2 regions of the Lysinibacillus parviboronicapiens genome follow, and region 2 is predicted to be linked to the other one. Evidence: a T-box and tRNA genes for the amino acid it is inferred to sense, from the RefSeq annotation. Region 2 holds a T-box; the other holds one or more tRNA genes.
What was found. The T-box of region 2 lies ahead of C9J31_RS16615 (valine--tRNA ligase). A T-box ahead of a tRNA ligase gene usually reads a tRNA of that ligase, here a tRNA-Val.
Positions count from the first base shown of each region.

Region 1: it has a tRNA-Val gene. The T-box ahead of C9J31_RS16615 (valine--tRNA ligase) is inferred to sense a tRNA for this amino acid. The anticodon was not compared.

Region 1 is NZ_CP073713.1:4,634,951-4,650,829, reverse strand. Features, by position in the region: rRNA gene C9J31_RS22550 (16S ribosomal RNA) at 1-526, shown strand, start outside; rRNA gene C9J31_RS22545 (23S ribosomal RNA) at 836-3,764, shown strand; rRNA gene rrf (5S ribosomal RNA) at 3,953-4,068, shown strand; gene mbcS (acyl-CoA synthetase MbcS) at 4,228-5,802, opposite strand; tRNA gene C9J31_RS22530 (tRNA-Asn) at 6,076-6,152, shown strand; tRNA gene C9J31_RS22525 (tRNA-Glu) at 6,271-6,345, shown strand; tRNA gene C9J31_RS22520 (tRNA-Val) at 6,422-6,497, shown strand; tRNA gene C9J31_RS22515 (tRNA-Tyr) at 6,513-6,596, shown strand; tRNA gene C9J31_RS22510 (tRNA-Gln) at 6,614-6,688, shown strand; tRNA gene C9J31_RS22505 (tRNA-Lys) at 6,700-6,772, shown strand; gene rocF (arginase) at 6,953-7,858, shown strand; gene sigW (RNA polymerase sigma factor SigW) at 7,990-8,553, shown strand; gene C9J31_RS22490 (anti-sigma factor family protein) at 8,567-9,190, shown strand; gene cdaA (diadenylate cyclase CdaA) at 9,340-10,176, shown strand; gene C9J31_RS22480 (CdaR family protein) at 10,169-11,221, shown strand; gene glmM (phosphoglucosamine mutase) at 11,496-12,848, shown strand; gene C9J31_RS22470 (type 1 glutamine amidotransferase domain-containing protein) at 13,014-13,535, shown strand; gene glmS (glutamine--fructose-6-phosphate transaminase (isomerizing)) at 14,286-15,879, shown strand, end outside.
Region 2 is NZ_CP073713.1:3,431,173-3,447,051, forward strand. Features, by position in the region: gene C9J31_RS16605 (bifunctional folylpolyglutamate synthase/dihydrofolate synthase) at 1-1,038, opposite strand, end outside; gene C9J31_RS16610 (bifunctional folylpolyglutamate synthase/dihydrofolate synthase) at 1,035-2,315, opposite strand; gene C9J31_RS16615 (valine--tRNA ligase) at 2,975-5,620, opposite strand; T-box leader at 5,807-6,130, opposite strand; gene C9J31_RS16620 (hypothetical protein) at 6,235-6,429, shown strand; gene C9J31_RS16625 (valyl-tRNA synthetase) at 6,412-7,011, opposite strand; gene C9J31_RS16630 (SRPBCC family protein) at 7,471-7,917, opposite strand; gene hemL (glutamate-1-semialdehyde 2,1-aminomutase) at 8,043-9,335, opposite strand; gene hemB (porphobilinogen synthase) at 9,332-10,315, opposite strand; gene C9J31_RS16645 (uroporphyrinogen-III synthase) at 10,312-11,073, opposite strand; gene hemC (hydroxymethylbilane synthase) at 11,063-11,995, opposite strand; gene C9J31_RS16655 (cytochrome C assembly family protein) at 12,014-12,841, opposite strand; gene hemA (glutamyl-tRNA reductase) at 13,109-14,467, opposite strand; gene C9J31_RS16665 (vWA domain-containing protein) at 15,094-15,879, opposite strand, start outside.

The DNA.
Region 1 (15,879 bases), 1.2 Mb from region 2:
TACAGTTTTCCCTTCGGGGACAACGGTGACAGGTGGTGCATGGTTGTCGTCAGCTCGTGTCGTGAGATGTTGGGTTAAGTCCCGCAACGAGCGCAACCCTTGATCTTAGTTGCCATCATTTAGTTGGGCACTCTAAGGTGACTGCCGGTGACAAACCGGAGGAAGGTGGGGATGACGTCAAATCATCATGCCCCTTATGACCTGGGCTACACACGTGCTACAATGGACGATACAAACGGTTGCCAACTCGCGAGAGGGAGCTAATCCGATAAAGTCGTTCTCAGTTCGGATTGTAGGCTGCAACTCGCCTACATGAAGCCGGAATCGCTAGTAATCGCGGATCAGCATGCCGCGGTGAATACGTTCCCGGGCCTTGTACACACCGCCCGTCACACCACGAGAGTTTGTAACACCCGAAGTCGGTGAGGTAACCTTTTGGAGCCAGCCGCCGAAGGTGGGATAGATGATTGGGGTGAAGTCGTAACAAGGTAGCCGTATCGGAAGGTGCGGCTGGATCACCTCCTTTCTAAGGATATTTTCGGAATACAAACCTTGGGTTTGTAAGATTACGTTTTGCGTTCAGTTTTGAAGGTTCATTCTTCTGAATGAATAACTTCAAAACTTGTTCTTTGAAAACTGGATAAAACGACATTGAAATAGTAACAAACACATTTATTTTTTAAGTTTTTTAGGCTTAATAACAGATAATGTAGGGTTTCAAGACACAAGTAGTTCTAGGAAGCAAGCGAGAGAGGAAAGGAGCGTACCTTAGTACGTGACTGACTGAACGAGTGAAGCTGACAACGAAATACGCAGTGTATTGGAAGCCGACGTAGGTTAAGTTATTAAGGGCGCACGGCGAATGCCTTGGCACTAGGAGCCGAAGAAGGACGGCACTAACACCGATATGCTTCGGGGAGCTGTAAGTGAGCTTTGATCCGGAGATTTCCGAATGGGGGAACCCACTACGTTTAATCGCGTAGTATCTTGACGTGAATACATAGCGTCTTGAAGGCAGACCCAGGGAACTGAAACATCTAAGTACCTGGAGGAAGAGAAAGAAAAATCGATTCCCTGAGTAGCGGCGAGCGAAACGGGAAGAGCCCAAACCAAGAGGCTTGCCTCTTGGGGTTGTAGGACACTCAATACGGAGTTACAAAAGAATGAGTTAGATGAAGCGACTTGGAAAGGTCCGCCAGAGCAGGTAAAAGCCCTGTAGTCGAAAGTTCATTCCCTCCTGAGTGGATCCTGAGTACGGCGGAACACGTGAAATTCCGTCGGAATCTGGGAGGACCATCTCCCAAGGCTAAATACTACCTAGTGACCGATAGTGAACCAGTACCGTGAGGGAAAGGTGAAAAGCACCCCGGAAGGGGAGTGAAAGAGATCCTGAAACCGTGTGCCTACAAGTAGTTAGAGCCCGTTAATGGGTGATAGCGTGCCTTTTGTAGAATGAACCGGCGAGTTACGATTACGTGCGAGGTTAAGTTTTAGAAGACGGAGCCGCAGCGAAAGCGAGTCTGAATAGGGCGAATTAGTACGTGGTCGTAGACCCGAAACCAGGTGATCTACCCATGTCCAGGGTGAAGGTAAGGTAACACTTACTGGAGGCCCGAACCCACGCACGTTGAAAAGTGCGGGGATGAGGTGTGGGTAGCGGAGAAATTCCAATCGAACCTGGAGATAGCTGGTTCTCTCCGAAATAGCTTTAGGGCTAGCCTCGTGATGAGAATACTGGAGGTAGAGCACTGTTTGGACTAGGGGGCCATCCCGGTTTACCGAATTCAGACAAACTCCGAATGCCAGATATTTATACACGGGAGTCAGACTGCGAGTGATAAGATCCGTAGTCAAAAGGGAAACAGCCCAGACCACCAGCTAAGGTCCCAAAGTAATCGTTAAGTGGAAAAGGATGTGGCGTTGCATAGACAACCAGGATGTTGGCTTAGAAGCAGCCATCATTTAAAGAGTGCGTAATAGCTCACTGGTCGAGTGACGCTGCGCCGAAAATGTATCGGGGCTAAACGATTCACCGAAGCTGTGGATTGACATCTACGATGTCAGTGGTAGGAGAGCGTTCTAAGTGCGTTGAAGTCAGACCGGAAGGACTGGTGGAGCGCTTAGAAGTGAGAATGCCGGTATGAGTAGCGAAAGACGGGTGAGAATCCCGTCCACCGTATGACTAAGGTTTCCTGAGGAAGGCTCGTCCGCTCAGGGTTAGTCGGGACCTAAGCCGAGGCCGATAGGCGTAGGCGATGGACAACAGGTTGATATTCCTGTACCACCTCCTCACCGTTTGAGAAATGGGGGGACGCAGTAGGATAGGGTAAGCGCGCCGTTGGTTGTGCGCGTCCAAGCAGTAAGGCGTGTGTGTAGGCAAATCCGCACACTGTAACGTTGAGCTGTGATGGCGAGTCCTTTAAGGACGAAGTTCCTGATTTCACACTGCCAAGAAAAGCCTCTATCGAGGTGAGAGGTGCCCGTACCGCAAACCGACACAGGTAGTCGAGGAGAGAATCCTAAGGTGTGCGAGAGAACTCTCGTTAAGGAACTCGGCAAAATGACCCCGTAACTTCGGGAGAAGGGGTGCTCTTGAGCGTGCAAGCGCATGAGAGCCGCAGTGAATAGGCCCAGGCGACTGTTTAGCAAAAACACAGGTCTCTGCAAAACCGTAAGGTGACGTATAGGGGCTGACGCCTGCCCGGTGCTGGAAGGTTAAGAGGAGTGGTTAGCGCAAGCGAAGCTGCGAATTGAAGCCCCAGTAAACGGCGGCCGTAACTATAACGGTCCTAAGGTAGCGAAATTCCTTGTCGGGTAAGTTCCGACCCGCACGAAAGGCGTAACGATCTGGGCACTGTCTCAACGAGAGACTCGGTGAAATTATAGTACCTGTGAAGATGCAGGTTACCCGCGACAGGACGGAAAGACCCCGTGGAGCTTTACTGTAGCCTGATATTGAATTTTGGTACAACTTGTACAGGATAGGTAGGAGCCAGAGATCTCGGAGCGCCAGCTTCGAAGGAGGCGTCGGTGGGATACTACCCTGGTTGTATTGAAATTCTAACCCATGCCCCTTAGCGGGGCAGGAGACAGTGTCAGGCGGACAGTTTGACTGGGGCGGTCGCCTCCTAAAAGGTAACGGAGGCGCCCAAAGGTTCCCTCAGAATGGTTGGAAATCATTCGTAGAGTGTAAAGGCACAAGGGAGCTTGACTGCGAGACCTACAAGTCGAGCAGGGTCGAAAGACGGGCTTAGTGATCCGGTGGTTCCGCATGGAAGGGCCATCGCTCAACGGATAAAAGCTACCCCGGGGATAACAGGCTTATCTCCCCCAAGAGTCCACATCGACGGGGAGGTTTGGCACCTCGATGTCGGCTCATCGCATCCTGGGGCTGTAGTCGGTCCCAAGGGTTGGGCTGTTCGCCCATTAAAGCGGTACGCGAGCTGGGTTCAGAACGTCGTGAGACAGTTCGGTCCCTATCCGTCGTGGGCGTAGGAAATTTGAGAGGAGCTGTCCTTAGTACGAGAGGACCGGGATGGACACACCGCTGGTGTACCAGTTGTCTTGCCAAAGGCATCGCTGGGTAGCTATGTGTGGACGGGATAAGTGCTGAAAGCATCTAAGCATGAAGCCCCCCTCAAGATGAGATTTCCCATTACGCAAGTAAGTAAGATCCCTCAAAGACGATGAGGTAGATAGGTTCGAGGTGGAAGTGTGGTGACACATGGAGCTGACGAATACTAATCGATCGAGGACTTAACCAAAATGTTTGAAACATTCAATGCACCGTTTATCCAGTTTTGAAAGAACAACATCTTTCTAAAAGAGGGTTTCAAGATACGAGTAGTTCAAGGAAGCAATTGAGAGAAGGAAGGAGCGTACCTAAGTACGTGACTGACTGAACGAATGAAGCTGACAAAGAAAGACGACGTATATTGAAAGCCAACAATAGTCTAGTGATGATGGCAAAGAGGTCACACCCGTTCCCATACCGAACACGGAAGTTAAGCTCTTTAGCGCCGATGGTAGTTGGGGGCTTCCCCCTGTGAGAGTAGGACATCGCTAGGCGCAAAAAGTCGCTGCTGATACACTCAGTAGTGGCTTTTTTTATTTTTGGGGAATTTTTATATTAGGACTTTTCTATTACAATAAGGTTGAATTTTAGCCATAACCTTTAAAAAGGAGACATCTCAACTTGGATTTTGTTGAGATGTCTCCTTAATTATTTTAAACAGTTGCTCGTAGTTCAACACGTCGAATTTTGCCGGACGTTGTTTTTGGAAGTTCGTCTAAAAAGACAATACTACGAGGGTATTTATAAGGCGCTGTTAACGTTTTAACATGCTCTTGTAGCTCTTTCGTTAACTCATCCTCGTCGCGGTTTCGGAACCCTTCACGTAAGATTACAAAGGCTTTGACAATATGCCCTCTAATTTCATCTGGTGCTGCAACAACAGCACATTCCTGGACAGCCTCATGTTTATTTAAAGCATCTTCTACTTCAAATGGACCAATTGTATAACCTGAAGATATAATAATATCATCACCACGACCTTCAAACCAAAAGTAACCGTCCTCATCGCATTTTGCTTGGTCACCTGTAATATACCAATCACCACGAAAGGCTGCATGTGTACGTTCAGGCTCACGATAATATTCTTTAAATAACGCGGGAGAAGATTTATGCACAGCAATATCTCCAACTTCCCCTACGGGCGCCTCATTACCTTCTTGGTCAACAATACGCACAAGATTACCAGGTGTTGGAACACCCATTGAACCTGGTCGTAACTCGGTATTTTCGAGGGTGCCAATTAGTAGCGTGTTTTCTGTTTGACCATAGCCATCACGTACTTTAAGCCCAAAGTTTTGCATAAATGTTTCAATTACAGGACGATTTAATGGTTCCCCTGCAGAAACTGCACTTCGTAAAGCAGATAAGTCATAATCTTTCAGACTATCAATCTTGGCCATTATGCGATATTCAGTTGGAGTACAGCAAAGGACATTAACCTTTTCATCTTGTATGAGTTGAAGATACGTTTTTGGATCAAAACCACCGTGATAGACGAAGGCGGTCGCACCAAGCATAATTGTCGATAAGAACGGGCTCCAAATCCACTTTTGCCAGCCTGGTGCCGCAGTGGCCCATACTAAGTCGCCTTCGCGTACACAAAGCCATTTAGAAGCTGCTGTTCTAATATGTGCATATCCCCACCCGTGTGAGTGAACTACGCCTTTTGGCTTCCCTGTTGTACCTGAAGTATAAGAAAGAAATGCCATATCGTCACGTTTTGTTGCAACTGCTGTAAATGTTACAGGTTGTGTGCTAGCTAATTCATCTAAAGAAGTCCAATTACCATTAGCATTGCCAATGACTAACTTGTTATTTAACGCATCCACTGTTGAAGTAATACGGTCTACCTCACTAGTAAATGCTTCATAGGCAATAACTGCTCTTGCAGAAGAGTGCTCCATACGATATTCTAAATCACTTGCACGTAACATCTCTGAACACGAAATAGGAACAATTCCCGCTTTTAAACAACCAAGAAACACAAAATATGCTTCTGGTAGACGTGGAATAATAACCAATGCGCGATCGCCTTTTTGAAGCCCCTTCTTCGTGAAAGCATTTGCGTATTGATTCATTTTTTGGATAAGTTCAGCATAAGAAATTCCGCGGCGTTGTTGTTGTGCATCTAGCCAGCGTATTGCTTGGCGGTCACTATCTTGGGAAAATTTTTCTAATTCCTCTGTAATGTTATAAAGTTCTGGTGCAATTAAATCATTTGTTAGCATATGAACAGTCCTCCCCAAAACGAATTTAATTGAAAATTCTTTAAACTATTTATATTTTAACAATTGAAATAATATACAGCAAGAATAATTAGTACATAAAATAGAAATATTAGATTTAATAGAGAACTATCAGGTCTTTATGAAGTAGAAAACAAAAACTATAAATATAATATGAAAATTTTCATAAAAAGTTATTGCATAATTTACAATCCTTGCTATAATAATAAATGTGCTTAAGAGGTTGTTAAAAACAACTCAATTGAATAGTATTGTTCCGAAGTAGCTCAGTTGGTAGTAGCACCTGACTGTTAATCAGGTTGTCGCAGGTTCGAGTCCTGCCTTCGGAGCCATTTTTTTGCCCAATTTTAAGAAAAAATAAGTTTTTAAAATAAAATATTAAAAAAGGGTTGCGTCACAAAAGAAAAGATGTTAATATAAATCTTGTCTTGTTTGAGACATTAATAAAAGGGCCCCTTGGTCAAGCGGTTAAGACACCGCCCTTTCACGGCGGTAACACGGGTTCGAATCCCGTAGGGGTCACCATTTCCTTAGCGTTGTAGTAAAATGCCGAGGCTTAAAAAGAATAAATAAACTGTGAAGAAATTACACCTGTTTTTATGGAGGATTAGCTCAGCTGGGAGAGCATCTGCCTTACAAGCAGAGGGTCGGCGGTTCGAGCCCGTCATCCTCCACCATATAGTGTTTATTTCGGAGGGGTAGCGAAGTGGCTAAACGCGGCGGACTGTAAATCCGCTCCTTAGGGTTCGGCGGTTCGAATCCGTCCCCCTCCACCAGTTTTATTTTGAATGTTTGGGGTATAGCCAAGCGGTAAGGCAACGGATTTTGATTCCGTCATGCCCTGGTTCGAATCCAGGTACCCCAGCCATTTTCTTTTATGAGCCATTAGCTCAGTTGGTAGAGCATCTGACTTTTAATCAGAGGGTCGAAGGTTCGAGTCCTTCATGGCTCACTTTTCTATAATAAATATTTAAAAGTGTAACATTAACTACATATACTAATCTCTTACTGAAAACAGTAGGAGATTTTTTTTTGCCTTTTAAATTGTATAAAAATACATAAATATGTTGGGTTGAGCCAAAGGTATTGTAGGATTTACAATAGTTATATAACACATAGGGGGTATAAAATAATGAATAAACTTAGTGTTTCAATTATTGGAGTTCCGACAGATTATGGACAAACACGTAGAGGGGTAGATATGGGGCCAAGTGCCATTCGCTATGCGGGCATTGTTGATCGTTTAGAGGCAATCGGTCATGAGGTACAGGATCAGGGAGATATCCGCGTTAATCAAAAGCAAGAAAATGCAATTGTTGATAAACAATTATTGAATTTAGAAGAAGTTGTCGATATAAGTACTACTTTGGCAAATAGAGTATATGAAGCCGTAGAGCTGAAAAAGTTTCCACTTGTATTTGGTGGTGATCACAGCATTGCAATCGGCACACTGGCAGGACTTGGTGAACATTATAAAAACTTAGGTGTTATTTGGTTTGATGCACATGCAGATTTAAACACACCAGATATAACGCCTTCAGGTAATATTCATGGGATGCCACTAGCTGTTAGTATTGGACTAGGACATGAACGACTTGTACAAATTCGAAACTATGCACCAAAAATTAAACCTGAGAATGTTATTATTATCGGAGCTCGTTCAGTAGATCCTGGAGAACGTGAACTGATTCGTCAACAAGGTATAAAAGTTTATACAATGCATGAGGTAGACCGATTAGGTATGACTCGTGTTATGGAGGATGCACTTTCCTATTTAAAGGAACGTAAGGTAGATGGTTTACATTTATCGCTCGATTTAGATGGTCTAGATCCGCTTTATACTCCAGGAGTAGGAACGCCAGTACCTGGTGGGATAACATATCGTGAAAGTCATTTAGCGATGGAGATGTTACAGGAATCAGGTATGCTTACATCGGCGGAGTTTGTAGAGGTTAACCCGATATTAGATGAAAAGAACAAAACTGCAGATGTTGCAGTAGCATTAATGGGTTCATTATTTGGTGAGACCCTAGTATAATTAAAATTGTCAAAAAAATGCCTATTGTCGCATCGAATAAAAATCTTTTGTTATAATTAATTAAAATGAAACTTTTCTTATCGATGGGTCGTATAGTATAAGACAGTTGTAAAGGTGGAGAAATTAACACAATGGATGCGTTAGTAAATAAGAGAATAAAACAAGTGCTTAAAGGCGATCAAAACGCATTTGCCGATATTGTGAGTCTCTATCAGCACAAACTGTACCAAGTATGCTACCGGATGTTAGGCAATAAACAAGAATCAGAGGACATTGCACAAGAAGCGTTCGTACGTGCCTACATGAACCTGCATACATTTGATCAGAAAAGAAAATTTTCGACGTGGCTTTATCGCATAGCTACCAACCTCTGTATAGACCGTATTCGCAAGAAAAAGCCGGATTATTACTTAGATGCGGAGGTAGCTGGTACTGAAGGGCTTGATATGTATTCCCAAATCGCAGCAGATGACCAGTTACCAGAAGAACAGCTAGAGCAGATGGAGTTACAAGATCGTATTCAATATGAGATTGGACGTTTGCCGGATAAATATCGTTCAGTTATAGTGTTGAAATATATTGAAGAATTATCGTTACAGGAAATTAGTGATATTTTGGATATGCCTCTTGGAACGGTGAAAACGAGAATTCACCGCGGACGTGAAGCATTACGAAAGCAATTAAACAATCTGTAGGAGGGGGAGCATCATGAATATTTGTCCAGAGCATATTATAGACTATATGCATGATTATTTAGACGGTGACATTAGTCGTGAGCATGAGCAAGAGTTGAAGCAACATTTGCATTCGTGTGGTGATTGCAAGCAACTGATGCAGGAATTGAGTGAGACGATCGCCTTTGTGAAGAGTGCTTCCCATATTACAGCACCTCCGCATTTTGAAGCTGCAGTGATGGCTCGTTTACCCAAACCTAAAAGTCGTATGGGCATGCAAAAATGGATTCGCCGTCACCCGTTCTTTGTGGCTGCAGCGGTTTTTTGCCTATTTATGAGTGCTACTTTACTTGGAAGTTTCATGGATGACCAACATTTTTCTGTTACTAAACAGCCGAATCTAGTTGTTGAAGGGCAAACAGTCATCGTACCGAAAGGTGAAGTTGTAAATGGGGATATCGTTGTAAAAAATGGTGATTTAATTGTTGAGGGGCAAGTAGATGGTAATGTTACTGTAATTAATGGACAGTACATGGCATCCTCGGCAGTGGTTACAGGCCAAATTGAAGAAATTGACCAAGCATTTGAATGGCTTTGGTATACTATAAAAAATTCATTCAAAGATGCTATGGCATTTGAAGATAAAGAAACTAAATAACACTCTATACGTCCTACATGATAGTGCACGTGAGAGGCTGAAAAGTCTACTCTTATGAGTAGACTTTTTATTTGAAAAAAGTTACATTTGATAAGAATGTGCTATACTTAAATGTGTATGGATTCGCAATGAAAAGTGGGGGATGCCACGTGCAAATTATCGAACAATTCACGGATTTGACGCCAGTGAACATTGTTATTAACTTCATAGATGTACTGCTCGTTTGGTACGTTGTTTATAAAATTTTAACCCTCATTAAAGGAACGAAGGCTGTCCAATTAGTAAAGGGAATTTTCGTAATTATTATTGCGCGCATCGCAACGGACTTTTTAGGGTTAGAAACATTGGGTTGGATGCTAAAACAAGTGATTGAATTTGGTTTCTTGGCGATTATTATCATTTTCCAACCTGAAATCCGACGTGGACTTGAACAAATTGGACGAGGGAAGTTATTCCAACGTTCGACAAGTCAAGAAGAAGAAGAGCAGACAAGGCTCATTGAAGCGATGAAGAAATCCGTAAGTTATATGGCTAAACGTCGTATTGGGGCATTGGTTTCTATTGAAAAAGAAACAGGCTTGAATGAATATATTGAAACTGGAATAGGCCTAAATGCTGAAATTTCATCTGAATTACTTATCAACATTTTTATACCGAATACACCACTTCACGATGGAGCGGTTATTATGCAAAAGGATAAGGTAACGGCAGCCGCATGTTATTTACCTCTTTCTGAAAGCCCATTTATTTCAAAAGAACTTGGAACACGACACCGTGCTGCGCTTGGCTTAAGTGAAGTAACAGACGCCATTACGATAGTCGTATCGGAAGAAACAGGAGCAATTAGTATTACATTAAACGGTAATCTACATCGCAACCTTTCTCTAGAGGAATTCGAAACACTGTTACGTAAAATGTGGTTCGGATCAGTACAAGAATCGAATACAGCCTCTAAGTTGACTTGGAGGGGGAAAAAGAATGGATAAAATGATGGATAGTCCTTGGGTGTTACGAATCATTGCGCTTTTTCTTGCATGTCTACTGTTTTTCTCCGTTCGCACAGAGCTTTCTTCAACGAATAAAACGACGACGAACGAACAGATGGAAGTGATTCGTGATGTACCTGTAGACGTTTTTTATGATGATGATAGTCTTATTGTTACGGGTATACCAAAAACGGTTAATGTCACAATTAAGGGACCGATGCAAATCGTTTTACGAACAAAAGCAGTAAAGGATTTCTCTATATTTGTGGACTTAAACCATTTATTAATGGGTGAGCACAACGTTAAGTTGCAATATGAAAATATATCTGATAAGCTGCAGGTTACTTTAGACCCAGCAACAATCGATGTGAATATCGAGGAAAAAGTGACGCAGGAATTCCGTGTTGATCCGGAAATGAATAATCGTTTGATTGATGAAGGCTATATACTGAAGGGCATGACTGCGAACCCAGCAACAGTGTATGTTACAGGGGCAAAGAGTGCCATAGAGAGCATCAGCTATGTAAAAGCAACTGTAACGGGTGAGCAAGGCTTGAAGCAACCTTTCTCTCAAGAAGCTGCAGTGAAAGTATTAGACCGTGATTTAAATAAACTGGACGTGACCATTGAGCCAGAAAGTGTTAAGGTACATGTGGATATCGGAGAATTCAGTAAAGAACTACCTATTACGATGAATGAGACAGGTAAAGTACAAGATGGTATTACAATCAATAAATTGACGCTTGATACTACAGCATTAAGAGTATATGGTAGAAAATCAATTATTGATGTCTTAACTGAAATATTGGTAGATGTTGATCTGTCAAAAATTACTGAATCAAAAACATATGAATTTGATGTGAAATTACCCGAAGGAGCGACAAAAGTATCTGAACAAAAAATAAAAGTTAAAGCAGATATTACGAAGGTAGAAGAGCAAACTACAACGACTCCAGAGGATACATCGAAGACTCCAGAGGAAACTACGACGACTCCAGAGGAGACCGAACCGACAACGATTACAGAAGAAGATGTTGATTCTTAAACAAGAACTGACTATAATTTTAACTTGATTCAGTACAACCTTGAGCAATCAGTTCCATGTTGGCCGAGTCCCTAGGGCAATGTTAGGGTTTGTTCAAAATGCACAAAGTGTTCTACGCACGAAAGCTCAGGTACAATTACGTAGGAGTGTAAATAATAGTTACTAAAATGAACGAAAATAGACTTTTCCAAAAGTAAGCAGACGAGCCGTCCAATTGTCTACAAGAGACAAGCATGATTTAGGTCGTCTTGCATTGAAGGAGAGAACAATTAGAATGGGTAAATATTTTGGAACAGATGGCGTCCGTGGCGTCGCGAATAGTGAATTAACACCGGAATTTGCATTTAAACTAGGTCGCGTAGGTGGCTATGTTTTAACGAAAGATGCAACACAACGTCCAAAGGTATTAATTGGTCGTGACACACGTATTTCAGGTGAGATGCTTGAAGGTGCACTTGTTGCTGGTCTTTTATCGATTGGTGTAGAGGTGATGCGTCTTGGTGTTATTTCGACACCGGGTGTCGCTTATCTTACTCGTATTATGAGTGCAGATGCAGGCGTCATGATTTCAGCTTCACATAACCCAGTTGCCGACAATGGCATTAAATTTTTCGGTCCTGATGGCTTTAAGCTAACAGATGCGCAAGAAGCCGAAATCGAAGCAATTCTTGATGCTGAAGTGGATACATTGCCACGTCCAATAGGGGCAGACTTGGGCTCTGTAAGTGACTACTTCGAAGGCGGACAAAAATATATCCAATACTTAAAACAAACGGTAGATGAAGAATTTGATGGTATTCATGTGGCATTAGACTGTGCGCATGGTGCAACATCTTCACTTGCAACACACTTGTTTGCAGATTTAGAAGCAGACATTTCAACAATGGGTGCTTCACCAACGGGCTTAAATATAAATGAAGGCGTGGGTTCAACACATCCAGAAGGCTTAGCTGCATTTGTCACTGAAAAGGGTGCTGATGTTGGATTAGCCTTTGATGGTGACGGTGACCGTTTAATTGCAGTCGATGAAAACGGTCATATCGTAGATGGTGACCAAATTATGTTCATCATCGGTAAGCATTTAAATGCAGTAGGTCGCCTTAAAAAGCAAACAATTGTGTCAACGGTTATGAGTAATATGGGCTTCTATAAAGCGGTTGATGAAAATGGCATGCAAAGTGTACAAACAGCTGTAGGAGACCGTTATGTCGTAGAAGAAATGCGTGCTAATGATTATAATTTAGGTGGCGAACAATCAGGTCATATTGTTTTCCTAGACTTTAATACAACTGGTGATGGCTTATTAACAGGCATTCAACTCGTGAATATTATGAAAGCTACTGGTAAAAAGCTTTCTGAGCTTGCATCTGAAATGACCATTTTCCCACAACGTTTAGTAAACGTGCGTGTAACAGACAAGCATGCTGTTACTGACAACGCTAAAGTTGCTACCATTATTGCTGAAGTTGAAGCTGAAATGGCAGGCAACGGTCGAATTTTAGTACGTCCTTCTGGTACAGAACCACTTGTTCGTGTAATGGTGGAAGCTGCTACAGAAGCAGATTGCGAGCGTTATGTAGAGCGCATTGCAGATGTTGTACGCGCTGAAATGGGTTTAACAGAATAAATTAAACATAGAGGCTCGATTTCCGTTAATAGGAAATCGAGTTTTTTCTAATAAATGCTGGAACAGCTCCATGATGCAATTCCAATTTAACAATAACAACGTTTGAAATACAGGACAAAGGGAACAGTAGTAAGGAGTCACAATAACAAGGAGTGTTGTATTGATATGGCTAAAATTGCTACAGTAATTACGGATATGTTCGAAGATAGTGAATATACGAGCCCTAAAGCGGCATTAGAAGCGGCAGGTCATGAGCTCATAACGATTGATATGGAAGCCGGTAAAGAAGTTAAAGGCAAGCACGGAGAAAAGGTGAAAATTGACAAAGGAATTGATGAGGCAAAAGCCTCTGAATTCGATGCATTGTTCATCCCAGGTGGTTTTTCACCTGATATATTACGAGCAGATGATCGCATAGTGGCATTTGTTAAGGAGTTTATGGATGACATGAAGCCAACCTTTGCCATTTGTCATGGACCGCAGTTACTTATTACGGCTAAAACATTAAATGGCCGTGACGCAACAGGCTATAAGTCCATTCGAGTGGATTTAGAAAATGCAGGTGCAATCTTCCACGATGAAGAAGTATTTGTTTGCCAAAAGCAATTAGTAACAAGCCGTACACCAGATGATTTACCTGCCTTTAATCGAGAAATTGTAAAATTACTTGCCAGTAAAGAAAACTAAGTTAAACGAGGTACAAGCAATTTGCTTGTGCCTTTTTCTTGTGGCTGAGAACGAAAGTTATAGAGTTCATTTCTAGCACCGCTTTAGGAAATGCTATTTCTTACTAGATTGCTAAGTGGGCATAGTGGCTTATCTAAAGGAAATCATTGACCAAGTACAGATTTTCAGCGATATATTTTTAATGAGCGTATATAATAATTTCTTTATAGCATAGGGTTTGTCTACATTTTTGTCACGAAAAAAGAACGTGAGTAGGAATTTTTTATAACGAAAATTTGACTGATAGCATATGATTGAGTATTATGGAGAAGTTGAAGATGAGGTCCGACCTTATCATTTAACGAGCGTATAAGGAGGGAAGGAAGCGCAAAATCGGAAAACAATTATAGCGCCTGAGCTGAAGAAATTGGACGGATGCAACTTCAGCAGACGAGGTGGAGGTTTATCGAAAATTCGGCGGATGCCTCCCAATCGACATACCCGATTGTCATTTTTCATTTTGAAAGCATTTGAGTGATTGAATGTACAGAGAATGGAGAAGGTATAGTTAGAGCAGTAGATAAATAGGAAAACTTCACATATCGGAATGGAGCACTATTCAGTTGGCTGAAATAGTACCATAACGTGCACATAGTTGTATGCTTATTTTATAGAAAATTAAGTATAACATTTACGTCCACTAAAAAATCGATAGGTTGAGGTCTAGTTTGTCATTGCGTTAAATTGACAATATCGGAGGAATAATGAATTATGTGTGGAATTGTAGGATATATTGGTGAGACAGATGCAAAGGAAATTTTATTAAAAGGCTTAGAGAAACTAGAATACCGTGGTTATGACTCAGCAGGTATTGCTGTACGCAATGAAGAGGGCGTTACAATCTTCAAGGAAAAAGGACGTATCGCAGACTTGCGTGAAGCAGTAGACGAAGATGTGGCTGCTAAAATTGGTATTGGCCATACACGTTGGGCAACACATGGTGTACCAAATCGTTTAAATGCACACCCTCATCAAAGTGCATCAGGTCGCTTTACACTTGTGCATAACGGCGTAATTGAAAACTATCATCTATTACAAAAAACGTATTTAAAAGGCATTCCGATGAAATCTGATACAGATACAGAGGTTATCGTGCAATTAGTAGAGTTATTTGTGAAAGATGGGCTGGAAACGGCTGAAGCATTCCGTAAAACATTATCTCTATTACACGGCTCTTATGCACTTGCGCTACTAGATGCAGAAGCGGCTGACACAATTTTTGTAGCGAAAAACAAATCACCACTTCTTGTAGGTGTGGGCGAGGGCTTCAATGTTGTGGCATCAGATGCTATGGCAATGCTACAAGTAACGGATCAGTACGTAGAATTACACGATAAAGAAGTCGTGATTGTACACAAAGAAAGTGTTCAAATTACGACTCTAGATGGCACAGTAATAGAGCGTGCACCCTATACAGCAGAGCTTGATATGAGTGATATTGAAAAAGGTACGTATCCTCACTACATGCTAAAGGAAATGGATGAGCAACCAACTGTCATTCGTAAAATCATTCAAGCGTATGAAAGCGAAACTGGGGACTTAACAATTGATGCAGATATTTTACAAGCATTACAAGACGCGGATCGCTTATACATTATTGCAGCTGGCACAAGCTATCATGCAGGATTAATTGGTAAACAATATTTCGAAAAAATGGCAGGCATTCCAGTCGAAGTTCACATTTCAAGTGAATTTGGCTACAATATGCCTTTACTTTCTGAGAAACCATTGTTTATCTTCATTACCCAATCAGGTGAAACAGCAGACAGCCGTCAAGTGCTTGTGAAGATTAAAGAGCTTGGCTACCCAACGTTAACAGTTACCAATGTACCGGGTTCAACATTATCACGTGAAGCAGATCACACTTTGCTACTACACGCAGGCCCAGAAATTGCGGTCGCTTCAACAAAAGCTTACGTAGCACAGGTCGCTGTACTTGCTGTAGCAGCATATGTCACTGCGAAGGCGAATGGCCAAGGAGTAGAATTTGATTTAAAACAAGAGCTTGCGATTGCAGCAAACGGTATCCAAACAATTATTGATTCGAAAGATGTGTTAGAGGATATTGCAGAAGATTACTTAAAAATTGCACGTAATGCTTTCTTCATCGGCCGTAACATTGACTTCTGTGTTAGTCTTGAAGGTGCTTTGAAACTAAAAGAAATCTCCTATATCCAAGCGGAAGGTTTTGCAGGTGGCGAGCTAAAACATGGTACAATTGCTTTGATTGAAGAAGGCACGCCAGTGTTTGCTCTTGTAACGCAAGAAGCGGTATCGCTAAACATTCGTGGGAATGTCAAAGAGG
Region 2 (15,879 bases):
TAACTGGTTAAAAACATTTTGTACATCTTTATCTGCAAGGATGCCAATAACGAAAGTAATCCTCTCCTCAGGGAATTCCTGCCGAATTGTAGCTACTAATGTTTCCGCACTTGCTGGATTATGTGCGCCATCTAATATAATAGAGGGCAGGATTTCTTCAAAGCGACCAAGTATAGTTGCCTTATTAATCCCATGTTGAATACCTTCAATACTTACTGGCACATGCAATGCTGTTGCCACTTCAAAAAACGCGGTAATGGCTAGTGCCATATTATTTGCTTGATGCGGCCCTTTCATTTTTCGCAACAGATTTGCTATGCGTAAGCCATTTTCTTCATTTGTATAACACTCACCATTGTTCGTATGCTCAATATAAAATTGATCGTCAAGTTCAAGCACAGTCGCTTGTTTGTTGCGTGCTTCTTTATAGATAACTGCCCTCGCTTCAAGCGGTAGCTCGCCAATAATAACAGGTTGATGCTGTTTAATAATACCTGCTTTATGATGGGCAATACTTTCAATGGTATTACCTAAATATTTCGTATGCTCTAACGCAATGCTCGGAATAATAGAAACAATTGGCGTCACTACATTCGTACTATCCAGTAAACCGCCCATCCCGGCTTCGATTATGGCCACATCTACATTACTATTAACAAAATGTAAAAATGCAGCAACAGTGAGAAGCTCAAAATCTGTGAGCTTGCCACTCAGCCCCGCTGCTTGCACTTGTTGAAACACTCGATCCATCTCTTCCGCTGAAATAGGTTGCTTCGCTACTTGAATTTGGTCATGAACATCTAAAATACAAGGAGACATAAATTTGCCAACGCGTAAACCATGCTCCATTAAAATAGCTTCAAGGAATGTAAGTGTTGAGCCTTTTCCGTTTGTCCCGGCTAAATGGACAATTTGCAGTTTTTTTTCGGGACTACCTATAAGGGCTAATGCTTCTGCAATTGCAGTAAGACCTGGCTTGATGACATCATCGCTTGTTACTGCCCACTTGTCCTTATATATATCAAATTTCGGAATCATTGTTCTTCCTCCTGTAGCCATTGCCGAACTTCTGCTATGAAATAAAGCGAACCCGTGATCACTACAATATCTTGTACTTTCTTTTTTCGTATGGCCGCTCTGACCACTTGTCGCCAGTTGTTATTCCATTCTTTATCGGGATGTTGCGACAAAGCGCCTAATCTATCAGCAGGCATTGCATTCGGTAGGTCTATTTGTGTAAATGCCATGGATGTTGCAACAGCATCCATTAAAGCTATACTATTTGCATGATCTTTATCTGATAACGCTGCATAAATAAAACGATAATTACGATTGGGATATACTGCCTGAAGTGCTTGAATAAGTGCTGCTGTTCCTTCTGAATTATGAGCACCATCTAATACAATATTGTTGTTAAATTGTTCAAAGCGACCTGCCCATTGTGCTTTTTGCAAAGCATGACGTATTGATGTCTGTGATATTTCGATATGACCCTTTTCCAGTAACAGGAGTACAGCAGTTATTGCCAGACTAGCGTTGGCTATTTGATGGGGTCCAGCCATTTTCAATTGCATGTCGTTTATCTCAACCTCAGCTTTTCGATAACTAAAATACTGCATACCAACTTCTTGCTTATTAGCAGCTACGATAAAGTTATGGCCAATAACGTGACATTGTGCATGACGTTCTTGTGCAGTCTGTTGAATAACTGCAAGCGCCTCATTCTGTTTTACACCTACCACTACAGGCACACCTTCTTTGATAATTCCAGCCTTCTCACCTGCTACCTTAGCAAAGGTATCTCCTAAAAACGCTGTATGTTCCAGTGAAATGGTCGTAATAATTGATACAAGTGGCGTAATGACATTCGTTGCATCTAAGCGACCACCAAGACCCGTTTCAATAAGTGCAAAATCAACGGCTTCCTCCGCAAAATATTGGAACATGATAAGTGTGACGACCTCAAAAAAGCTCGGATAGTCTCCGTCATAATCTGTATCCACAATGAAAGCAATGTTGTTCATATATCGTAAAAATTGTGCATCGGGAATTAGTTCCCCATTTATCGTCATACGTTCATTGACACACTTTAAATGAGGAGATGTAAAGGCGCCTACCCTATAGCCTGCCTTCTCTAGCATTTCCCGTAACATATTGACCGTTGAACCTTTCCCGTTTGAACCTGCAATATGAATCGTTTTTAGCTTATTCTGTGGATTATCTAAACGTGCCAAAACTTCTCGCATCATAACAAGCGGCTCACGCTTATAGTCAACTGCTTTTAATGTAAAAATAAAATCTGTACAAGCCTTCATCGATGTAAACACAAAAACACTCCCTCTAACTACGATAACTCTAGTATAAATGGTGCCAGGCACACACACAATTCTCACACAATTTAAAAACACACAGAAAATCACTGTTAAAGTGAGTTTTTGTGTATTTTTACCAAATGTACTTTGGGATTTATTGTGATTTTTGCTATCTGCTAATACATGTTTAATAAGTACTCGACCACTTGTATTCAATAGCCGGTAGTATTTTGCTTCAGATAATTTAATGAGATTTGCCTCTATCATTCCTCTTGCACTCACAAAATCTAAATCATCACGGGCTTTGTTTATTTTCACTATAATTGTTGCAATATTTCCGACATATGAACCTCCGTTTTTTTATTTGCCTTACATTATAAAAGACCATTCTATTTTTAGCAGAACAGCCATAGATTTTAATAAGCATCTCTTCAAGTGGGTACCCAGGCGATTCTAGCTTGAAAGAATGACTATCTCACTGCCGACGACCATAGGCTTCACGACCCATCATGCCACACAGATTACCTTTATCTATTTTACTAATTTTTCTGAATATTAATATATATTTTGTCCTAACTCAATACATATCTTTTGATTCATAATAAAAAAGTAGTGGATGACTTTTTTCGTCATCCACTACCTCAACAATCCATTATATATGATTACATATTTTTCAGTTCTTCTAAACGTTTTAATACCACTGCATGTTTATCTTCATAGTCGGCTAATTTTTCACGTTCTGCATTGACTAAAGCTTCTGGGGCTTTTGAAACAAATTTCTCGTTTGATAACTTTCCACTAACAAGTTTCACTTCTTTTGCCCATTTTTCTAATTCTTTTTCAAGACGAACAATTTCTTCTTCTAGGTTAATGAGGCCTACAAGTGGCAGGAATAGCTCTGCTCCAGTAACGACCGCTGTCATAGATTGATCAGGAGCCTCTAAGCCCTCACCGATTGTTAAAGGTTCAGGGTTACAGAATTTTTCAAGGTATGCTTTATTTGCTTCAAGAATAGTAACTGTTGCTGCATCTTTTGCAGAAATGAATAAAGGCACTTTTTTGCTCATTGGTGTATTAACTTCCGCACGTATATTACGCACTGAACGTATAATATCCATAAGGAGCTTCATATTGTCCGCTTCATCCGCAAAATGAAGATCCGTACGTACAGTTGGCCATGCAGCCACTGTAATAGACTCACCTTCGTGCGGTAAGTGCTGCCAGATTTCTTCCGTGATAAATGGCATAAATGGATGTAATAGACGCATTGTTTGATCTAATACGTAAGCTAAAATAGAACGAGTAGTTTTCTTCGCTGCTTCATCTTCACCATTCATTGGTAATTTCGCCATTTCAATATACCAAGAACAGAAATCATCCCAGATAAAATTGTAAAGCTCGCGGCCAACTTCACCGAATTCATAGCGCTCAGCAAGCGATGTCACACGTTCAATTGTTTCGTTTAAACGAGTTAAAATCCATTTATCGGCCACTGATTTTTCGCCAGTTAAGTCGATTTCATCATATGTCATGCCATCCATATTCATTAACGCGAAACGAGAAGCATTCCAAATTTTATTAGCAAAATTCCAAACTGATTCTACTTTCTCTGTTGTATAACGTAAATCTTGCCCTGGAGATGAACCAGTTGCTAAGAAGTAACGTAACGAATCGGCACCGTATTTTTCAATAACGTCCATTGGATCTACACCGTTACCTAAAGATTTACTCATTTTTCGACCTTCTCCATCACGTACCAAACCGTGGATTAATACGTCTTTAAATGGAAGTTGATCAGTAAATTCGATACCTTGGAAGATCATGCGAGATACCCAGAAGAAAATAATGTCATAGCCTGTTACAAGCGTACTTGTTGGGTAATAGCGCTTATACTCTTCATTTGCCTCGTCTGGCCAACCCATTGTAGAAAATGGCCATAGCGCAGCTGAGAACCATGTATCTAAGACATCTTCATCTTGTGTCCAATTTCCTGCGTCTGCTGGTGCTTCTTTACCAACATAAATTTCACCCGTTTCATTGTGATACCAAGCTGGAATTTGATGGCCCCACCATAATTGACGAGAGATACACCAGTCACGGATATTTTCCATCCAGCGAGAATAGGTGTTTTCAAAACGAGCTGGAACGAAATTCACTTTGCCTTCTTCGTCTTGTTGTAGTGCTAATGAAGCATCAGCTAGTGGTTGCATTTTAACGAACCATTGTGCTGAAAGATACGGCTCTACAACAGCGCCAGAACGTTCAGAGTGACCAACTGAATGCATATGCTCTTCGATGTTGATTAAAATACCAGCCTCTTGTAAGTCAGCAACGATTTGCTTACGGCATTCAAAACGATCCATCCCGTTATATTTACCAGCAAGCTCATTCATTGTCCCATCTTCATTCATCACAAGAATGCGCTCTAAGTTATGACGGTTACCAACCTCAAAGTCGTTAGGATCATGGGCTGGTGTCATTTTTACTACACCCGTACCAAATTCCATATCAACGTAGTCATCTGCTACGATTGGAATTTCACGGCCAACGATAGGCAAAATAATTGTTTTCCCAATTAAATGTTGGTAGCGTTCGTCTTTCGGATGAACGGCAACCCCAGAGTCACCTAGCATTGTTTCTGGGCGTGTTGTCGCTACCTCCACATATCCTGAACCATCTGCTAATGGATATTTCATGTGATAGAATGCGCCTTGCACATCTTTGTAAATAACTTCAATATCAGATAACGCTGTTTTTGCAGCAGGGTCCCAGTTAATAATACGTTCACCACGATAAATTAGCCCTTTATCATATAATTGAACAAATACAGTTTTAACAGCATCCGATAGGCCTTTGTCGAGGGTGAAACGCTCACGAGAATAGTCTAATCCTAGGCCAAGCTTTGCCCATTGTTGACGGATATGTCCTGCATACTCTTCTTTCCATTCCCATGTTTTTTCGAGGAATTTTTCACGTCCTAAATCATAACGTGTAATACCGTCTTCTCGCAGTTTGGCCTCCACTTTTGCTTGTGTTGCAATCCCAGCATGGTCCATACCTGGCAACCATAGCGCATCATAGCCTTGCATACGTTTCATACGCGTTAAAATATCTTGTAAAGCTGTATCCCATGCATGACCAAGGTGCAATTTCCCTGTTACGTTCGGTGGTGGGATAACGATTGAATATGGCTCTTTCCCACTGTCTGGTTGTGCTTCGAAAAATTTACCTTGTAACCACCATTCATAGCGTCCCGCTTCAATTGACTGTGGATCGTATTTCGTTGGCATTGAAATGTTTTCTGTCATTTTGACTCCTCCTGTTGACTAAAAATTTTTGATATACATCAAATTAGCTAAAACGAATTTGCTGTCCAGATTTTCCATTGTGTTTACACAATGAACTCCTTTGAAAATCTGATATCTACTAGAAGCTTTATTGCCACAAAATGTTTAAACATGATTTTTGGACAATAAAAAAACTCCTAGCGTCTACAAAAGGACGAAGGAGTTTAGTTCGCGGTACCACCTTTAATTCCAGCAGGGCTAAGTCAAGCGCTCACGTATATTCTCATTTTATGTCTGACAGCGCTTATTGCTAGCCCTAGTCAACACACAATATGATTTATACTTGATTTGCTTATGCTTACTTCTACTGGCTCTTAATTCGATAACGGTGTTTAACCGGCTTTAACTACTGTTAGTTCACTAAAACTGCTCGAGGGCTACGTTCAATTATGCATAAATAGAAACTTTTCAGCTACCGTTTCCTCTCTAAAAATGTGCGAATAATTTACTCTTCCCTGTCATAGCATCTATATTCAACTTTCCACATTGTAACGCAAAATCGTGCACTTTTTCAAGTAATTTAGTTATTTTTGGCTAGCTGTAAGAAGTAAATAGAAAAGGAAGTGAATATTCATATGCGACGACGTAAATACAATCCCTGGTTTTTACCACCTTGGCTACGACAAATTCGTTTCTATTGTCGAACGATTATTATACCAATTTGTGCATTTCAGTTTGTGCGTGTCATCATCGTACCAACTTCTGGCGATTTAATCTTCTTATTACTACTGCTTCTTCTTTGCTATTTACTTTTAAATGATATCATTTGAAGCGCGAACTTTTAACGGCGTATAATTCTCAGTTAAATCCCAAATCATTGTCGGCACTTCATCCCAGGAGCTGGACTCACGCACAGCAGTGTGACTAGAAGATTCTCTTAGCACGATTTTTTGCTCAATAGGAGCAGCCTTCTCTACATGAACAGCCACCTCTACAGGAGCAACTGGTTCTTCTAATACTAAAGCTTTTTCTACTACAGGCTCTGGTTCACTAAAGATACTTGTAACTGTCCATTCCAACTGACACATTTGATTGGCAAGTGTTGGTCGTACGTCTTTCACCATCAAATCTTCAATAGCGGCATCTTTCGGTAAATCAACATGCAAAGGTACAGCATACTCAAAATATCCTGTATCTCCTTGAATATCAAGTGCATCAATTTTAACTAAATCTTCAACATCCTTAAAATTTTGCAAGTCTTGAAAATCGAAGCGAACATGTGAAGTAATATGATAAATACCGACTAAACGTACTGAATCATCTAGCTGCGTAGCTTGCCACTGTGGCTTAATCTGTACAGCTGCAATTTCTGTTGGGCAACCATACCCCGGAAAACAAAATGTCTCACGCATACTCCAAGTTTTCTGTTCGATAATAATCCCTCCCTTTGCATCATATGACTGTCGAGCAGGTTGTATGCTTTATAACGAGCTAGATATTGTTGTTTCACGCTACTTTTTCCTTCCGATATTGCTATTATCATGGCATTAATAAGGAAAGTTCTAAAAAGTCATGCAAACCATGACATCTTTCTATTGTGAAAAATCCGCTAGGCTTTCTGCAGGCAGACATTTGCAACAGAGAAGCCTATGCGGATATTAATATTAATATAAAAAAATAGCATACTAAGAAGAACTCCTAGCATACTATTTTCACTTTTGGAACAGCTACATTTATATTCTGTTCACAGTAAAATGTAACTATAACATCTAATTCAATATAAAGGGAAGGGAAAACTAGATTTCGATGCCTGTGGCATTAAACTATAAGCACATCCAAGGCGTTCAAAATCTCCAACGACCAGCGTTTTTTTAGACGTTAACCATTTTTATTTTATTTGCCACTCGATCCGTTAGCATTTGAGTTGCTTTCGGTACAATCGGTTTAAAGATTGGATTTAAAACAGGCCCTGCTAATCCGCCTGCTGTTACTTCTAAAAAGCCTGTCATTCTTGTATTTCCTGCGTCAATGCTTTCAGCAAGGAAATAGCCATTTCCTGAGAAGTTATCAGATAAACCTTTTAACTTAAACGTTACTTTAGAGGGTGCTGTCCATTCTAAAATAGTAATCTCTACTTCTACTGTTTTTTTAAGTACGCCTACATTCCCTTTAAATGTCCATGTAGAATTTTTATCATCTATCATCGTATGTGCACTATAACCTGGGACAAGCTTTGCCCATTTCTCCATATTGCTTACGAAATCCCATACATTTTCAATCTCTACGGGTACTTCTACCGTATGTGTGCCTGTTGCCATATAAAACCACTACTTTCTTTTCTGAATAGCTTTATTATAAATGATTTCGCCCACGATTTGGCTATGCTGAAAGTTATAATTTTGACAAAAAAAAGCCATCCAATATGGACGGCTCTTAGTATATATTATTTTGCTAGTTGCGCAAAGACTTTATGGAAGGCGTCAACCGTTTTTGTAATATGCTCTTCTGTATGCGCCGTAGAGATAAATAAGCCTTCAAATTGCGAAGGAGGTAAGAAAATACCTTCATCGGCCATTAATCGGAAATATTCTGCGAATAATTGTAAATCAGCTGTTTTTGCTGAGGCAAAGTCAATTACTTCTTCATTTGTAAAGAAGAAGCCAATCATTGAACCTGCACGATTTACTGTATGTGGAATATTGTATTTCGTCGCCGCAGCTCGGAAACCTGTCTCTAGTTGATCACCTAATTTTTTAAAGTGCTCATATGAGCTTGCATCAAGGCGAGATAGCGTTTCATAACCAGCCGTCATTGCTAATGGATTACCTGACAATGTCCCAGCTTGGTAAATAGGGCCTGCTGGGGCCACTTGCTCCATAATCTCTTTTTTACCAGCGAATGCTCCAACAGGAAGTCCTCCGCCAATTACTTTACCCAGAGTCGTCATATCTGGTATAACATCAAAATAACCTTGTGCACAGCCATAATCAACACGGAATCCAGTCATAACCTCATCAAAAATTAAAAGTGCACCATGCTCAGTTGTTAGCTCACGCAAACCTTGCAGGAAGCCTGGTAGTGGTGGCACAACACCCATATTACCTGCTACTGGCTCTACAATTACTGCGGCAAGTTCAGCACCAAATTTTTCAAAAATTTGTTGTGCACCGTCTAGATCATTGTACGCCACTGTTAATGTATTACGCGCAATGTCTGCTGGTACACCAGGGCTATCAGGTAAACCTAATGTCGCCACACCAGAACCTGCTTTAATAAGTAATGAGTCGCCATGGCCATGGTATGAGCCTTCAAATTTTAATATTTTATCGCGCCCAGTAACACCACGTGCTACACGTAGGGCAGACATCGTTGACTCTGTTCCTGATGACACAAAACGAATCATTTCCATACCAGGTAAACGATCCAATACTAATTTCGCTAGTCTATTTTCTGTATAGCTCGGCGCGCCAAAAGAAGAGCCTTTCGCTGCTGTTTCAGCAATCGCTTTTACAACTTCAGGGTGGGTATGCCCTAGAATTAGCGGGCCCCATGATAATACATAATCGATGTATTCATTGCCATCAATATCTTTAATAATCGCACCGTGACCAGACTCCATGAAAATTGGATCCATGTTTACTGATTTGAATGCTCGTACTGGGCTATTTACGCCACCTGGCATTAAATTTAGAGCTTCTGCATATGCTTGTTTTGATTTTTCATAAGAACGCGTCATTTTTTCTCCTCCAGCCAACGTGCTACATCTTTTGCATGGTACGTAATGATTAGATCAGAACCTGCACGCTTCATGCCTAGTAATGTTTCAAGCACTACTTTTTTTTCTTCAATCCAGCCATTAATAGCTGCGGCCTTAATCATTGCATATTCGCCTGAAACGTTATAAGCAACAATCGGTAATGTGAAGTTGTTTTTTACATCACGAATAATGTCTAAATAGCTAAGAGCTGGCTTAACAATTAAGAAATCCGCACCTTCTACAATGTCTGATTCCGCTTCACGGAATGCCTCCATACGGTTCGATGGATCCATTTGGTATGATTTACGATCTCCAAATTGGGGTGCTCCGTCAGCTGCATCACGGAATGGACCATAATAGCTTGAAGCATATTTTACTGCATAAGACATAATCGGCACATTTTCAAAACCCGCTTCGTCTAATCCGGCACGAATTGCTGTGACGAAACCATCCATCATATTGGATGGTGCAATAATATCTGCTCCCGCTTTAGCTTGAGATACTGCTGTGCGTGCTAAATAGTCTAGTGAAGAATCATTTAAAATTTGGTCGCCTTCAATTAAGCCACAGTGGCCATGATCGGTAAATTCACAAAGGCATGTATCCGCAATTACCAAAAGTTCTGGATGTTGTGCTTTAATAAGACGGGTAGCTTCTTGCACGATACCATGATCATGGAATGCGCCTGTTCCCACTGCATCCTTTTCTGCTGGTAAGCCAAATAAAATAACTGCTGGAATCCCTAAAGCCACAACTTCATCAATTTCAGCACCAAGGTTATCTAAAGAAAATTGGAAAACACCTGGCATAGAATGAACTTCTTTTTTAATATTTTCGCCTTCAATGACGAAAATCGGATAAATTAAGTCTTCTTTGTGTAAGTAAGTTTCTTTTACCATAGCTCGCATCGCTGCACTTGAGCGCAAACGACGATGTCTTTGAAATTGTAATTGTGTCATGTTCTTTCCTCTACTTTCATTATTTCCTCGATGACTGCTTGCATTGTATATACACTGGGCATTATATCCACAGTAGCACCATGATTTAAAATCGCTGCCTCTGTAATATGACCGATTGCTGCTACACGAGTTGCTTCCCAGCCTATTACTGATGCTACATCCATGGCATACACATCAACAGCAGACGGGCTAGCAAAAATCACTGTTACATCCTCGTGTGCACGAATACAGTTGATAATTACTTGTTTTTGGTCGTGACGTTCAATCGTTTCATAGACCGTCCATTCTTTTAGTTCAAACGGTAAGCCTTCCTTTAATGTCTTTTTCGCTTTTTCACCACGAATAAATAAACACGTTGGATTTTCTCCCGCTACACTTGGAAATTCTTTGACAAATACATCTGCACTAAACACGGAAGGCATAAAGCTGACATGAAAGCCTAGTTGTTCTAACGCTTCAGTTGTTTTCGTACCGATAGATGCAATTTTCCCTTGAAAATGCCTTGCGTTTAAATTAAATCGGTTCATTTTACTAGCGAAGGCATCTACTGCATTTTGACTCGTAAAAATTAGCCACTTAAATTGACGTGCAAATTCTAAATGCACATCATCATTTCTATCTATGAGTTCGCAGGTTTCAATCAATGGGGTAATAACTACTTGGCCACCTAAAGTTGTTATGTCATCAATAATTGCGGAAGTTTTAGATGTACCTGTCAAAATTATTTTTTTACCTTTTAAAGGTAAACTATTTTGCATCTTGCTCTGCCTTCACACGTTGAATTAAATCAAAGGCCCCTTGCTTCGTTAAAATATCAGCAAGTTCTTTTCCAATTATTTCTGGTTTTGAACCTACTACAGTTTCTTTATAAATCACCGAAGCATCAGGTGCAGCAACTAAACCTGTAAGTGTAATTTCTTCCCCATTTGTTTTTGCATACCCTGCGATAGGTACTTGACAGCCACCATCCATAGCCGCCAAAAAGGCACGTTCTGCATGTGCTTCTTGCCATGTTGCATTATCTGTTAATTTAGCTAGTTCCGTTAATAGCTCAGCATCATCTTCGCGGCATTCAATGCCTAACGATCCCTGCGCTACCGCTGGTAAACAATCTTCTACAGATAAGAATTCAGTGACAACATCATCGCTCCAACCAAGGCGTTTTAATCCTGCTGCTGCTAATATAATGGCATCATATTCTTCTGTTTCTAGTTTCGCTAAACGTGTATCCACATTGCCGCGAATCCATTTTATTTCTATATCTGGGCGCACTGTTAAGAGCTGAGCACTGCGACGAAGCGAACTAGTCCCAACAACAGACCCTGCTGGCAGATCGGCAAATTTTATATGTCCTTTTGAAATAAAAGCATCACGCGCATCTTCACGTGGTGGGATACAGCCAATCACTAGGCCCTCTGGCAATACTGCAGGCATATCCTTCATTGAATGCACCGCAAAGTCAATTTCTTTGTCATAAAGTGCTTGTTCTATCTCTTTTACGAAGAGCCCTTTGCCACCAACTTTAGAAAGTTGAACATCTAAAATTTGATCGCCTTTTGTGACAATTTCCTTTACCTCAAATTCAAATGGCACACCTGCTGCCTTTAATTCATTAATGAACCAATTCGTTTGTGTTAATGCGAGCTTACTTCTCCTAGAACCTACAATAATTTTTCTCACCAGTCTCCAACCTTTCTTCTAATACCATAAATGGAATCGAGATAAACTACTTCCTAAAAAGAAATTGGCGACAACTAATAAATACGCGTAAATATGCACCCACGCATAATTTGTACCTGTCAGCTTACCTTTACGATTCACATATAAAATACAGCAATACAAAACTAATATGATAAAGGACCCTATTATCTTCGCATCAAAAATAGATAAACTCTCTAAAGTTAATAGTGCCCATTCAAACCCTAAAATTAAACTTATAAATAACATTGGAATGCCCACATAAAATGAAACATTCATCCAATTGCTCGTTTGTTGCAATGATGGTAAACGCGTCCATAAATGTGACCATTTTTTTTGTTTCAGTAAACGATATAAAACTAAATACAATATCGCAAAAACAAATGTCAGCGTAAAAGCAGCGTACGATAATATCGCAAAGGAAATATGAATAAAGAGCATTTCTGAAATTAAAGTTTCGCCTACTGCTCCAGTCGGCCGTTTCGGCATAAATGTAAAAATACTAGCGAACACAAATCCTAGTATATTAATGATAAATACCGGCAAATCTACCCTCGCTATACAATGAAGAATAATTGACAACGTCACTAATAGCCATGAGTAGAACAGAATCCCTTCATATAAGGATAATATTGGAAATCTCTTCGTTTCCACAAACGTTAATAAAATAATGGCACTTTGAATTACCCATACAAATGAAACTAGCCAAAACGCAATCCGCCTTGCTCGTACTTGTTTATAAAAGTAATCAGTAAAGTAAAATACAAGACTGATCGCATACAAGACGATCATCACTTCGTAGAGCCTTGTCATTGTCAAATCAGCCAATAGACATCCCTTCTTTATATCAAAAATTACTAAAGTGACTTCAATAGTACTTCAGCCTAGAAAACAAAGACGTTTTCGTATCCTTAGTTTACCATACAGATACGAAAACGCCTCATGTAATGCCAATAAAAAAAGGCGCTTTCGCGCCCGTTTGCACCTGCCGCTGACGCTTTCGGCACGGAAAAAGATTTACTATTGTCGCTTCGCTTTCGCGTAAAAAATTTGTTGCTACCGCTTCAATTTCGATACTCAAGCTGTTTTTTGAAATTAGAAAGAATAGTTTGTCTCAGCAGAAGTTTGCTGTAATCGTTCTTTACGCTCGATTTCTTGCTTACTCATTGCTTCAACTTCTGCCTCTACAGCATCCTCAATACCAAAAATTTGTTGGAATAAACGCAATTGTTCATTCGCTTTCGGTGAATTTGCCATTTCTTTAGCCTGTAAAATAGGCTCTTTTAACAATTGATTTATAATGGATTTTGTATGCTTACTTAAAATTTTACGTTCGCGATCCGTTAAATCTGGCATTTTATTTTCAATACTGCTCATTGTTTCTGCTTGAATATGATTTGCTTTTTTACGTAATGCAGAGATGACTGGCACGACACCAAGTGTTGCAAACCAATCTTTAAATTGCACAACTTCATGATTAATCATTTGTGTAATTTCAACTGCAGCACGTTCACGCTCTGCTAGGTTTGCCTCTACAATGCCTTGTAAATCATCTATATCATATAAGAAAACATTTGGTAGCTCTCCAACACGTGGATCGATATCGCGAGGAACCGCAATGTCTACCATAAATAATGGTTTACCTTTACGTAAACGTTCAACAAATTGCATTAATTCATAGTCAATGACAAAATCTGTTGCACCAGTAGACGTTATTAGAATATCTGCCTCCAATAATGAACACTGTAATTCCTTCATTGATTTTGCTTCACCATGGAACTTTGCAGCTAAACTTTCTGCTTTTTCAAATGTACGGTTAATGACTGTCACTTTTCCTACACCACTACCATATAAGTTCTCAATAGCAAGTTCACCCATTTTACCTGCACCTAAAATTGCCACATGTTTGCGCTGTAAAGAACCGAAGATTTTCTTGGCTAATTCTACAGCTGCATAAGAAACTGACACCGCATTTTCACCAATGGCTGTTTCGTTATGTGCACGCTTCGCAAATGTGACTGCTTGTTTAAATAACTGATTGTAAACCGTACCTGTCGTCCCAATCTCTTGTCCATTCAAGAAGCTTTTCTTTACTTGTCCTAAAATTTGCGTTTCACCAAGAACCATTGAATCAATTCCAGCTGTTACCTTAAATAAATGTTCTAATGCCTCATCTTCTTCACGAATTGTTAAATACGAAGAAAATGTCTCCACAGGCAAGTCGAACCATTTAGCTAAAAATTGTTTCACAAAATGACGCCCTGTATGCAATTGGTCTACCACTGCATAAATTTCTGTGCGGTTACATGTCGAAACAATGACGTTTTCTAATATACTTTTTTGTTTTTGTAGCGCTTCCATTGCTTGTGGTAGTTCACTTTCTATGAAAGATAACTTCTCACGAATCTCAACTGGCGCTGATTTATAATTCAGGCCTACTACGATGGTATGCATGAATAACACCTCACACGTTCTAATTCACAAATCTCATTATAGCACAGTTCGACAAGAGTTCATCTAAAATTTGTGAACATGTCATGAAGAACTATAATTCAACTTTCTACATTAGAATTATTATAAACTAAGTGTAACAAATTATACGTATTGTTTCAAATTAAAAATCTGCTGCTAGAATCTAAGAGCAGTCAGACTGAAGACAGACTCCAAAATTCGTGTTAGTTTACAGTCATATTTCTTTTCAAATAGAAGTATTTATATGAACCCGTTGATTTCCGTTACACGGACACTTTTCGCAAAGGCTTCAGCCTCCTTGTCGCTATGCTCCTGCGTAGCCTTTTGCTTATGCTATGCTTCGCAGGGAAATTTGCCCTGTAACGACGAATTGTTCATGCAAGTAATGTTTACTTTTGCTGCGATTTATTTAAAAAAACTTGCTAACTGAACATGGCGAAGTCCAATGATGGCATAATGGATGAAATTAGCACTCTACTCACTTTAAGCATGGCTGACTTCGTGCCATTTTAAACGACATGGAAAAAGGCACTCAGAATATGATGATCATTCTGAATGCCTTTTGTCGTCAAGTTGATTGCTTCTATCATCTAGGAGCAGTTTACCTCTTAATTGCTAATTGTAACAGTTTTCAGAGCTAGCAAATTACCTTCGTTATCATAGGCTAAAAACTCTATTTCGCCATTTACTTTGAAGTCCTGCATTGTCTGTACTGTCTTCGTTAACATATAAACGCTATCGCTACGCTTCGTCAGCTCAAATTTAACGTCTCCACTAACAGAAGAGTAACGTACACTGACACTTGCTACACCAGGACAATTGCCATCAATTCTTGCATTCATCGTAATATACCCTTTGCGCAGAGATACTGTTGACTCTTCAAATAAATCTTCAGGATTAATGCAACTTGAAGGTGTTGTTTTACATAAAATTGCATCAATTAGTTTTTGATACACTTGGTGTAATTGTAGATTATCAATTGCATGATAATATGCACCACCTGTTTCTGACGCTAATTGTGTTAGTATTGCCTCATTGATTTGATTTTTCTTACCCATACTAACTGTGTAAATTTTAACGCCTTTCTTTTTCGCATCATTCAGTACTTTAGTCATTTTTGCTTTACTTGTTTTACCGTCTGAAACAACAACAATAGACTTGGAAGTTTTTGTATCATTCGAGAACTTTGAAAGTGCTATCTCAATACCAGCAAAAATATCCGTTGCCCCTTTGTCTTTCGAAGTGCGATAAAGGTCTTTCTTTAAGACATTTTCAATAGTACCTTCTCCTAATACATTCGCACTCGTGTTTGTTTCAATGACGATATTATTTTTCGCCTTAATTTGATCGATTAATTCAATTGTTTTCTTACCACGATAATTTGTTTTATCTAT